DNA from 3 places in the Micromonospora sp. NPDC048930 genome. Region 3 is predicted to be linked to each of the others. Evidence: predicted binding sites of a transcription regulator. Region 3 holds the regulator's gene; each other region holds the start of a gene.

Region 1 (3,254 bases), on a different contig from region 3:
AGGCCGTTGCCCCACTCCTGGCCGGCGACCTTCTGCACCACCACGTAGCCGTCGTGGCCGGCGTTCTGGGCGATCCAGCGCAGCGGCTCGACCAGCGCCTTGCGCACGATCGAGACGCCCACCTTCTCGTCACCGGTGAGGCCCAGGTCGTCGTCGAGCACCGGCAGGATCTGGGCCAGGGCGGCGCCGCCGCCCGGGACCGTACCCTCCTCGACCGCGGCCTTGGTCGCCGCGATGGCGTCCTCGATGCGGTGCTTGCGCTCCTTCATCTCGACCTCGGTGGCCGCGCCGGCCTTGATCACCGCGATGCCACCGGAGAGCTTCGCCAGCCGCTCGGCCAGCTTCTCCCGGTCCCACTCGGAGTCCGAGGCCTCGATCTCCTTGCGGATCTGGGCGACCCGGTCGGCGACCTCGGCGGACTGGCCGCCGCCGTCGACAACCGTGGTGTTCTCCTTGTCGACCACCACGCGACGGGCGGTGCCGAGCACCTCCAGGCCGACCTGGTCGAGCTTGTAGCCCAGCTCGGGCGCGACCAGCTCGGCGCCGGTGAGGATCGCCATGTCCTGGAGCATCGCCTTGCGGCGGTCGCCGAAGCCCGGGGCCTTCACGGCGCAGACCTTGATGGTCTTGCGGATCGCGTTGACCACCAGCGTGGACAGGGCCTGGCCCTCGACGTCCTCGGCGACGATCAGCAGCGGCTTGTTGTTCTGGAGGACCTTCTCCAACAGCGGCAGCAGCTCCTCGATCGCCGAGATCTTCTGCGTGGTGATCAGGATGTACGGGTCCTCCAGGACCGACTCCTGCGCCTCCACGTCGGTGACGAAGTTCGGCGAGATGAAGCCCTTGTCGAACTGGAGACCCTCGGTCACCTCCAGCTCGGTGGTGAGGGCGGAGCCCTCCTCGACGGTGATGACACCGTCGCGGCCGACCTTCTCCATCGCCTCGGCGATCAGCTCGCCGATGGTGGCGTCCTGCGCGGAGATCGTCGCGACGTGCGCGATCGACTCCTTGTCGGCCACCTCGACGGCCCGGCCGAGCAGCGCCTCGGAGACCTTGCCGGCCGCCGCGTCGATGCCCCGCTTGAGGCCGGTCGGGTTGGCCCCGGCGGCCACGTTGCGCAGGCCCTCGCGGACCATGGCCTGGGCCAGCACGGTCGCGGTGGTGGTCCCGTCGCCGGCGACGTCGTTGGTCTTGGTCGCCACCTCCTTGACCAGCTGCGCGCCGAGGTTCTCGTAGGGGTTGGTGAGCTCGATCTCCTTGGCGATCGTCACGCCGTCGTTGGTGATCGTGGGCGCACCAAACTTCTTGTCCAGGACGACGTTGCGCCCGCGCGGGCCGAGAGTGACCTTGACCGCGTCCGCGAGGGCGTTGACACCGTGCTCCAGCAGGTGCCGGGCGTCGTCCGAGAAGCTCAGGATCTTCGCCATCTGTATCCCTTCGAAGCGACGTTGCCCCGGCCCGGCGAGCCGGACCGGGGCAACGACACTGATCGGTTGCTTACTTCTCGATGACCGCGAGGACGTCGCGGGCGGAGAGCACCAGGTACTCCTCGCCGGCGTACTTGACCTCGGTGCCGCCGTACTTCGAGTAGAGGACGGTGTCGCCGACCTTGACGTCGATCGGCACGCGGTTGCCCTTGTCGTCGATCCGGCCCGGGCCGACAGCGAGGACGGTGCCCTCCTGCGGCTTCTCCTTGGCGGTGTCGGGGATCACGATGCCCGAGGCGGTGGTGGTCTCGGCCTCGTTCGCCTGGACCACGATGCGGTCCTCGAGCGGCTTGATCGCAACCTTGGTCGCGGTAGTCACGGGCATACCCTCCTGGGGTACTTGGTGTCGTTGCCGGTCGGCGCGCCGACCGGCGTCAATCTGCCACATGCCACCGGGCGGGGCCGTCGTCGCGGGTGCCGGTCCGCCTGGCGTTCAACCCCCGGACACCAGGGCCCGGGCGTTGGCACCCTCAGGGTGAGAGTGCTAATCGCAGGTTATTCCTCGGCTAGCACTCCGTCAAGGAGAGTGCCAACGCGCCACCCCTCGTGTCGCCCCCGGATCCGCCACAGTTCCGCCACTCGTCACCGCAACACGCCGCCGAAGCCTCGCCAGCGCGTGATCAGCTCCCTACTCTCCGGTGGCCGCCGTACGGGCCGAGGAGAGGAGACCGGGTGTCCCGGATACCGACGCTGACCTTCCTGCGCGAGCAGCTCCGCCGGACCCGGCAGGCGCGCGGACTCAGCCAGGAGCAGTTGGGCAAGCTCATCAACTACTCCTCGTCCCAGGTGAGCGCGGTCGAGACCGGCGAGCGGCCGGTCCCGCCGGACTACCTGGCCCGGGTAGACCGGGTGCTGGACACCGGCGGCCTCTTCGGCACGATGCTGGAGCTGATCCGCTTCCACGCCGCGCCGGACTGGTTCCGCCCCTGGGAGGAGAATGAGCGGGAGGCGGTGGCGCTGCGCTGGTACGACCCGACAGTGATCCCCGGCCTGCTCCAGACCGAGGGGTACGCGCGAGCGATGCTCGGCACGGTCGGCGAGCTGACGGCCGAGGAGGTCGAGGCGCGGGTGGTGGCCCGGCTGGCCCGGCAGGCCGTGCTGGCTGCCGACCCGCGCCCGCACCTCGTTGCCGTGCTGGAGGAACACACGCTACGGCGGCAGGTCGGCGACCGGGCCGTCATGCGTGAGCAGCTCCAGCACCTGCTGGCCGTCGGCACCGAGCCCAACGTGCAGGTCCGGGTCGTGCCGGCCGACACCCCCTGGCACATCGGGCTTCATGGCCCCTTCATCCTGGCCAGGCTCGCCAGCGGCGCCGAGCTGGCCCACCTCGACAACCAGCTCCGGGGGCAGACCGTGGACGGCCCGAACGACATTGCCGCCCTCGAACGGCGCTGGGAGACTGTGGCCGGTGAGGCGCTGCCGCGCCGGCAGTCGGCCCGACTCATCGAGGAAGTGGTGAAGACATGGACCTGACCCGCGCCGCCTGGCGCAAGGCCACCCGCAGCAACGCCAACGGCGGCGCCTGCGTGGAGGTCGCCGACAACCTGCCCGGCGTGGTCGCCGTCCGGGACAGCAAGGACCCGGCCGGGCCGGTGCTCACCTTCACCCCGGCGAGCTGGCGCGCCTTCGTCACCGCCGCCCCTGCCCGGTGACACCACCCTCCTGGTAATCCGGTCCGGGCCGGGAGAATGGGCGGGTGGATCTGGACCAGCTCGCCGCCCTGCGTACGCCCGAGGGGTCGGCCGCGCTCGCGGCGGCGGCGCGGGT
Region 2 (3,254 bases), on a different contig from region 3:
CCGCTGCCTGCGCGACCAGGCGGCGGCCGGGATCGGCGCGGCGCAGATCGGCTGGGTCGGTCCGGTGCCGTTCTACTCGGGCGCGGCGGGCGCCCGGATCGAGCGCGTGTTCTTCCTGTACCGCAAGGAACTTAACGGACAAAAGTAACGTACCGTCGTTTCGCCTCCCCGGCCATCGACCGCGCCCTACCGTCGGGCGTAGAGGAGGCAGCCATGACCATGGAAGACGAACGGACCGACCAGCCGGCGAGCTGGCCACCGGCCGACGAACTCCCCGGCCACCTGCCGTTCGACCGGCTGGACTACGGCGACGCCGAACAACTCGCGGAGATGACCGGCGGCGACGAACCGGCCACCGAGGAGCCGCTGCAACCGGTGGACGAGCCGATCCGCGTCCCGCCGCCGTACGACCGGACGCACAAGCGACGCAACCAGCGACGGCTGCCGACGTAGAGACAGAAGAAAAGGGGGCGGACCGCTGACGCGGCCCGCCCCCTTTCGGCGTGCTGGGTGGAGCTGGACTCAGAAGTCCATGTCCCCGCCACCCGGGCCAGCCGGGGCGGCCGGGGTCTTCTCCGGCTTGTCCGCCACGACGGCCTCGGTGGTGAGGAACAGCGCGGCGATCGACGACGCGTTCTGCAGCGCGGAACGGGTCACCTTGGCCGGGTCGATGATGCCCGACGCGAGCAGGTCGACGTACTCGCCGGTCGCGGCGTTGAGGCCGTGACCCGGGTCGAGGTTGCGGACGTGCTCGACGACGACGCCACCCTCCAGGCCGGCGTTGACGGCGATCTGCCGCAGCGGGGCGTCCAGCGCGATCTTGACGATCTGGGCGCCGGTCGCCTCGTCACCGTTCAGGTCCAGCTTGTCGAAGGCGGTCTTGCCGGCCTGCACCAGCGCGACACCACCACCCGGGACGATGCCCTCCTCGACGGCGGCCTTCGCGTTGCGGACGGCGTCCTCGATGCGGTGCTTGCGCTCCTTCAGCTCGACCTCGGTGGCCGCGCCGACCTTGATCACCGCAACACCGCCGGCCAGCTTGGCCAGGCGCTCCTGCAGCTTCTCGCGGTCGTAGTCGGAGTCGCTCTTCTCGATCTCGGCCCGGATCTGGTTGACCCGGCCCTGGATCTGCTCGGCGTCGCCGGCACCGTCGACGATGGTGGTCTCGTCCTTGGTCACCACGACCTTGCGGGCCCGGCCCAGCATGTCGAGGCCGACGGCGTCCAGCTTGAGGCCGACCTCCTCGCTGATGACCTGGCCACCGGTGAGGATGGCGATGTCGGCCAGCATGGCCTTGCGGCGGTCACCGAAGCCCGGCGCCTTGACGGCGACCGACTTGAAGGTGCCGCGGACCTTGTTGACCACCAGGGTCGCCAGGGCCTCGCCCTCGATGTCCTCGGCGATGATCAGCAGCGGCTTGCCCGACTGCATGACCTTCTCCAGGATCGGGAGCAGGTCCTTCACCGAGGAGATCTTGCTGTTGACGATCAGGAGGTACGGGTCGTCGAAGACGGCCTCCATACGCTCCGGGTCGGTCATGAAGTAGGCGGAGATGTAGCCCTTGTCGAAGCGCATACCCTCGGTGAGCTCGAGCTCCAGGCCGAAGGTGTTGCTCTCCTCGACGGTGATGACGCCTTCCTTGCCGACCTTGTCCATCGCCTCGGCGATGATCTCGCCGACGCTGGTGTCACCAGCCGAGATGGAGGCGGTGGAGGCGATCTGCTCCTTGGTCTCCACGTCCTTGGCGAGCTTGAGCAGCTCCTCCGAGACGCTGGACACGGCGGCCTCGATGCCCCGCTTCAGGGCCATCGGGTTGGCACCGGCGGCCACGTTGCGCAGGCCCTCGCGAACCAGGGCCTGGGCCAGGACGGTCGCCGTCGTCGTGCCGTCACCGGCCACGTCGTCGGTCTTCTTCGCGACCTCCTTGACCAGCTCGGCGCCGATCTTCTCGTACGGGTCCTCGAGCTCGATCTCCTTGGCGATGCTCACACCATCGTTGGTGATGGTGGGGGCGCCCCACTTCTTCTCGAGCACGACGTTGCGGCCCTTGGGGCCGAGCGTCACCTTCACGGCGTCGGCGAGCTGGTTCATGCCCCGCTCGAGGCCGCGGCGCGCCTCTTCGTCGAACGCGATCATCTTGGCCATACGGCGTTGTCCTCCTGGACACTCACGGGCCACCCGGGGATCCCCCGGATGGGCCGTCTGGTGTACGCACCTTGGGGACGTCGCCACCTGGCGACGACGACGTCTCCTCGGTCGGGCCGGACAGCCCGCGACGACCGGCCCGTGCCGTTCCGGCGCCATCGAGACGCCGGCGCGGCCGTGGCCCTACCGCCCCGACCATTGGCACTCACCGCATGCGAGTGCCAATGACCTGTTTAGCACTCTCCCTAGCCGAGTGCAAGCACGATGGCCTCGCTCAGCCGAGTTCCGCAACCAGTCGGGCGGTGTTCACCGGACCGTCCTGGGCCCGCTGCTCGGCGTACGTCACCAGCAGCCCGACGAGCTGGGCCAGGTAGGACGGGGTGACGAGCACGGCGCTCAGCACGGCCACCAGGACCGCCCCCACCGCGGTGCCCGGGGCGGCCATCGGATGCACCCCGAACGTGAGCTGGCTGACCGCCTCCAGCACGCCGTTGACGACGGCGGCGGCGACGAGCACGGCCACGACCAGCGCGACCCGGCCCAGCACCATCCCCAACCGCCGGTGCAGCATCCCGAACGAGCGGCCGATCGGGTCCTGCCGCTCGAAGAGGTAGACCGGGCCGAACAGGGCGATCGCGAAGATCACGTAGATCCCCGGGAGGACGCACGCGCAGAAGCCGACCATGATCAGCAGCGAGGCGACCACGGTCCAGCCCCACAGGCCGAGGGCCCGGCGCCACCCGTACCGGAAGGCGGCCCCGACACCGGCCGGCTCGCCGGCCGCCTGCCGGGTGATCACCCAGGTGCCGGCGGCCCAGCCCGCGGCCTGGAGCGGGCCGAAGAGCAGGACGGCGAGCAGCACCGCGCCGTAGAAGAGGAAGATGTCCCCGAAGTACCCGTCCGGCAGCACCGGGGCGCCCTGGGGCCCGGTGACGGGCTCGCCCGCCGGGGCGAGGCCGACGGAGAGGATCCCGATCACCGCCGCCGGCACCGCCTGGGTGAGCAGCATGATCGGCAGCAACTGGCGCCAGCCCCGGCGTAGCGCACCGGTGCACCGGGCGAACCAGCCGCCGATCCCCGCGTACGGGGGCGTGACCAGCGGGTCGTTC
Region 3 (3,254 bases):
GACCAGCGCGATGATCGACCAGATGAGCTGGAAGTTCAGCGCGGCGATCGCGTGCGCGCGGACGGTCGGCGACTGGTTGCCGCGGGCGAGCAGCGCGATGAGCGGGGCCACCCAGCCCAGCACGCCGCCGCCGATGAACATGCCGGCCGCGCCGCCGAAGTGGGCCACCAGTGCCCACGTCTTGTCGTCGTTGTTGGCGTAGCCGGCGGGCGGGCCGTACGAGCCGCCGGTCGGGTACCCGACACCCGGCGGGGGATAGCCGCCCGGCGGGGGGTAGCCGCCCGGCGGGGGGTAGCCACCAGGGGGCGGGTAGCCGCCTGACGGCGGCTGGCCGCCGGAGGGCGGCGGATAGCCACCGGGCGGGGGATAGCCGCCCCCGCCCGGATCCCCGGACAGTGGTGCGGTGGGGGGCTCGTCCGCCGACGACGAGCCGTGCGGGGCCGACGGCGGGGTCGCCTCCGGCGGCTGGGCGCCGGGGTCCCCCGCTCCGGGAGGGCGAGGAGGTTCAGTCATGGACGTCACGGTAGGTCCCGTTCGCAAGGGCGCACCAGAGCGACACCGCCCGCGATGTCCGGCTGAACGGCTCTGGCGGAGTGTGCGCGGGGCCGCACCGGGGGTCCGTCGCTGATCATCGCGTCGGCGGGCACGCCGACGTAGACTGGCACTCGCTACAGTCGAGTGCCAGACGCCCGGCAGCCAGCGGGTGCCGGTGGGTCGAGGTGCGTCAGGGAGGTGGGGGAGATGGGTCTCGACGACCGCAAGCTCGCCGTGCTGCGCGCGATCGTCGAGGACTACGTCGCCACGCAGGAGCCGGTGGGCAGCAAGGCCCTCGTCGAGCGCCACCAGTTGGGCGTCTCCCCGGCGACCGTGCGCAACGACATGGCGGTGCTGGAGGAGGAGGGCTACATCCGGCAGCCGCACACCAGCGCCGGCCGGGTGCCCACCGACCGCGGCTACCGGCTCTTCGTCGACCGGCTCTCCCGGGTCAAGCCGCTCAGCCCCGCCGAGCGCCGAGCCATCGAGCGCTTCCTGGTCGGCGCGGTCGACCTGGACGACGTGGTGCACCGGACGGTCCGGCTGCTGGCCCAGCTCACCCGCCAGGTCGCCGTTGTGCAGTACCCGAGCCTGGCCCGCTCCAAGGTGCGCCACCTGGAGTTGGTGCCGATCTCCACCACCCGGCTGATGGTCGTGATGATCGCCGACACCGGCCGGGTCGAGCAGCGGCTGGTGGAGATGCCCGGGCCGATCCCCGCGGACGACGTCACCGACCTGCGCCGCCTGGTCAACGAGAAGCTGGTCGGCACCCGGCTGTCGGATACCCCGCCCCTGGTCCAGGCGCTGGTCGACGAGGCGTCCCCAGAGCTGCGCCCAGCCATGGCCACGCTCTCCAGCGTGCTGCTGGAGACGCTGGTCGAGCGGCACGAGGAACGTATCGCGCTGGCCGGCACGGCCAACCTCACCCGGGGCGGCCTGCTCGACTTCCAGGGCTCGCTGCGCCCGATCCTCGAGGCGCTCGAGGAGGAGGTCGTGCTGCTCAAACTGATCGGCGAGGCCGAGCCGAGCACCACCCGGGTGCTGATCGGCGACGAGAACGAGATCGACAACCTGCGCGCCGCCTCGGTGGTGAGCACCGGGTACGGCCCGGGCAGCACCATCGTCGGCGGGCTCGGGGTGCTCGGGCCGACCCGGATGGACTACCCCGGCACCATCGCCACGGTGAGGGCCGTGGCACGCTACGTGGGCGAACTGCTGGCCCAGAACTGACCAGTCAGGGCCGACGGCCGGCCTGCGGCCGACGACCGGCGCAACGCGAGACGAAACACGAGGACACCGAACGCAGTGGCCAGGGACTACTACGGCATTCTCGGCGTGAGCCGGGACGCCTCCGACGACGAGATCAAGCGCGCCTACCGCAAGCTGGCGCGGCAGTTCCACCCGGACGTGAATCCGGACCCGGAGGCACAGGAGAAGTTCAAGGACATCAACGCCGCGTACGAGGTCCTCTCGGACGACCGGAAACGGCAGATCGTCGACCTGGGCGGCGACCCGCTCGCCCCGGGCGGCGGGGGCGCCGGGCCGGGCGGTCCGGGCGGGGCCGGCCCGTTCGTCGGCTTCCAGGACATCATGGACGCGTTCTTCGGCGGCGCGGCCGGTGGCTCGCGCGGGCCGCGCCCGCGTACCCGGCCGGGCGCCGACGCGATCCTGCGGCTGGAGCTGGACCTCAACGAGACCGCGTTCGGCGTCGAGGCGCCGATCGCCGTGGACACGGCGGTGCTCTGCACCACCTGCTCCGGCGCGGGCACCGCGGCCGGCACCCACCTGGCCACCTGTGAGGCGTGCGGCGGGCGGGGCGAGGTGCAGTCGGTGCAGCGGACCTTCCTCGGCCAGGTGGTCTCCGCCCGGCCGTGCACGGTCTGCCAGGGCTACGGCACCACCATCCCGCACCCCTGCCCGACCTGCGCCGGCGACGGCCGGGTGCGTACCCGCCGCTCGCTCACCGTCAAGATCCCGGCCGGCGTCGAGGACGGCATGCGGATCCGGCTGGCCCAGCAGGGCGAGGTCGGGCCGGGCGGCGGCACCGCCGGCGACCTCTACGTGGAGATCCACGAGCGGCCGCACGACGTCTACTCCCGCAAGGGCGACGACCTGCACTGCCGGGTCACCGTGCCGATGACCGCCGCCGCGCTCGGCACCCGGCTGACCATCAAGACGCTGGACAGCGAGGAGACGGTCGACGTCAAGCCCGGCACCCAGCCCGGCAGCACGCTGCGGCTGCGCGCCCGGGGCGTACCGCACCTGCGCGGCACCGGCAGGGGTGACCTCTACGTCCACCTGGACGTGCGTACCCCGACCAAGCTCGACGCCGACCAGGAGCGGATGCTGCGCGAGTTCGCCAAGACCCGGGGCGAGGAGGTCGCCGAGCTGACCAAGCAGGGCGGCTTCTTCTCCCGGATGCGCGACGCCTTCAACGGGCACGCCTGAGGTGTCCGCGCCGCTGTTCCTGGTCGACGCGCTGCCGACCGGCGACACGCTGACGCTGGACGGCCCGGAGGGGCACCACGCGGCCACCGTGCAGCGGCTGCGCGTCGGTGAGGAGCTGCTGCTGGCCGACGGCCGGGGCGGCACGGCCGCCGCGGTGGTCGCCGCCGTCGGCCGTGGCACCCTCGACCTGCGGGTCACCTCGCGGGGGTACGTCGACGCGTCCGTCCCCCGGCTCGTGGTGGTGCAGGGCATCGCCAAGGGCGACCGGGGCG

What was found. The regulator HrcA, encoded in region 3, represses chaperone genes, less so after heat shock. The targets are predictions, from matches to a motif close to GGTTNGCACNCTCNNNNNGAGNGTGCNAACC.
Positions count from the first base shown of each region.
Region 1: groES (co-chaperone GroES) is a predicted target of HrcA. The motif match lies at 1,947-1,977, and genes of this name have one in related genera.
Region 2: groL (chaperonin GroEL) is a predicted target of HrcA. The motif match lies at 2,342-2,372, and genes of this name have one in related genera.

Region 1 covers NZ_JBICUB010000012.1:87,470-90,723, forward strand. The annotation lists gene groL (chaperonin GroEL) at 1-1,427, opposite strand, end outside; gene groES (co-chaperone GroES) at 1,498-1,812, opposite strand; gene ACGFI9_RS27220 (Scr1 family TA system antitoxin-like transcriptional regulator) at 2,160-2,960, shown strand; gene ACGFI9_RS27225 (DUF397 domain-containing protein) at 2,951-3,139, shown strand; gene ACGFI9_RS27230 (methyltransferase domain-containing protein) at 3,184-3,254, shown strand, end outside.
Region 2 covers NZ_JBICUB010000005.1:256,609-259,862, reverse strand. The annotation lists gene ACGFI9_RS15880 (GNAT family N-acetyltransferase) at 1-148, shown strand, start outside; gene ACGFI9_RS15875 (hypothetical protein) at 214-453, shown strand; gene groL (chaperonin GroEL) at 523-2,145, opposite strand; gene ACGFI9_RS15865 (hypothetical protein) at 2,420-3,254, opposite strand, start outside.
Region 3 covers NZ_JBICUB010000020.1:32,735-35,988, reverse strand. The annotation lists gene ACGFI9_RS32995 (DUF4870 domain-containing protein) at 1-513, opposite strand, end outside; gene hrcA (heat-inducible transcriptional repressor HrcA) at 742-1,764, shown strand; gene dnaJ (molecular chaperone DnaJ) at 1,840-2,982, shown strand; gene ACGFI9_RS32980 (16S rRNA (uracil(1498)-N(3))-methyltransferase) at 2,984-3,254, shown strand, end outside.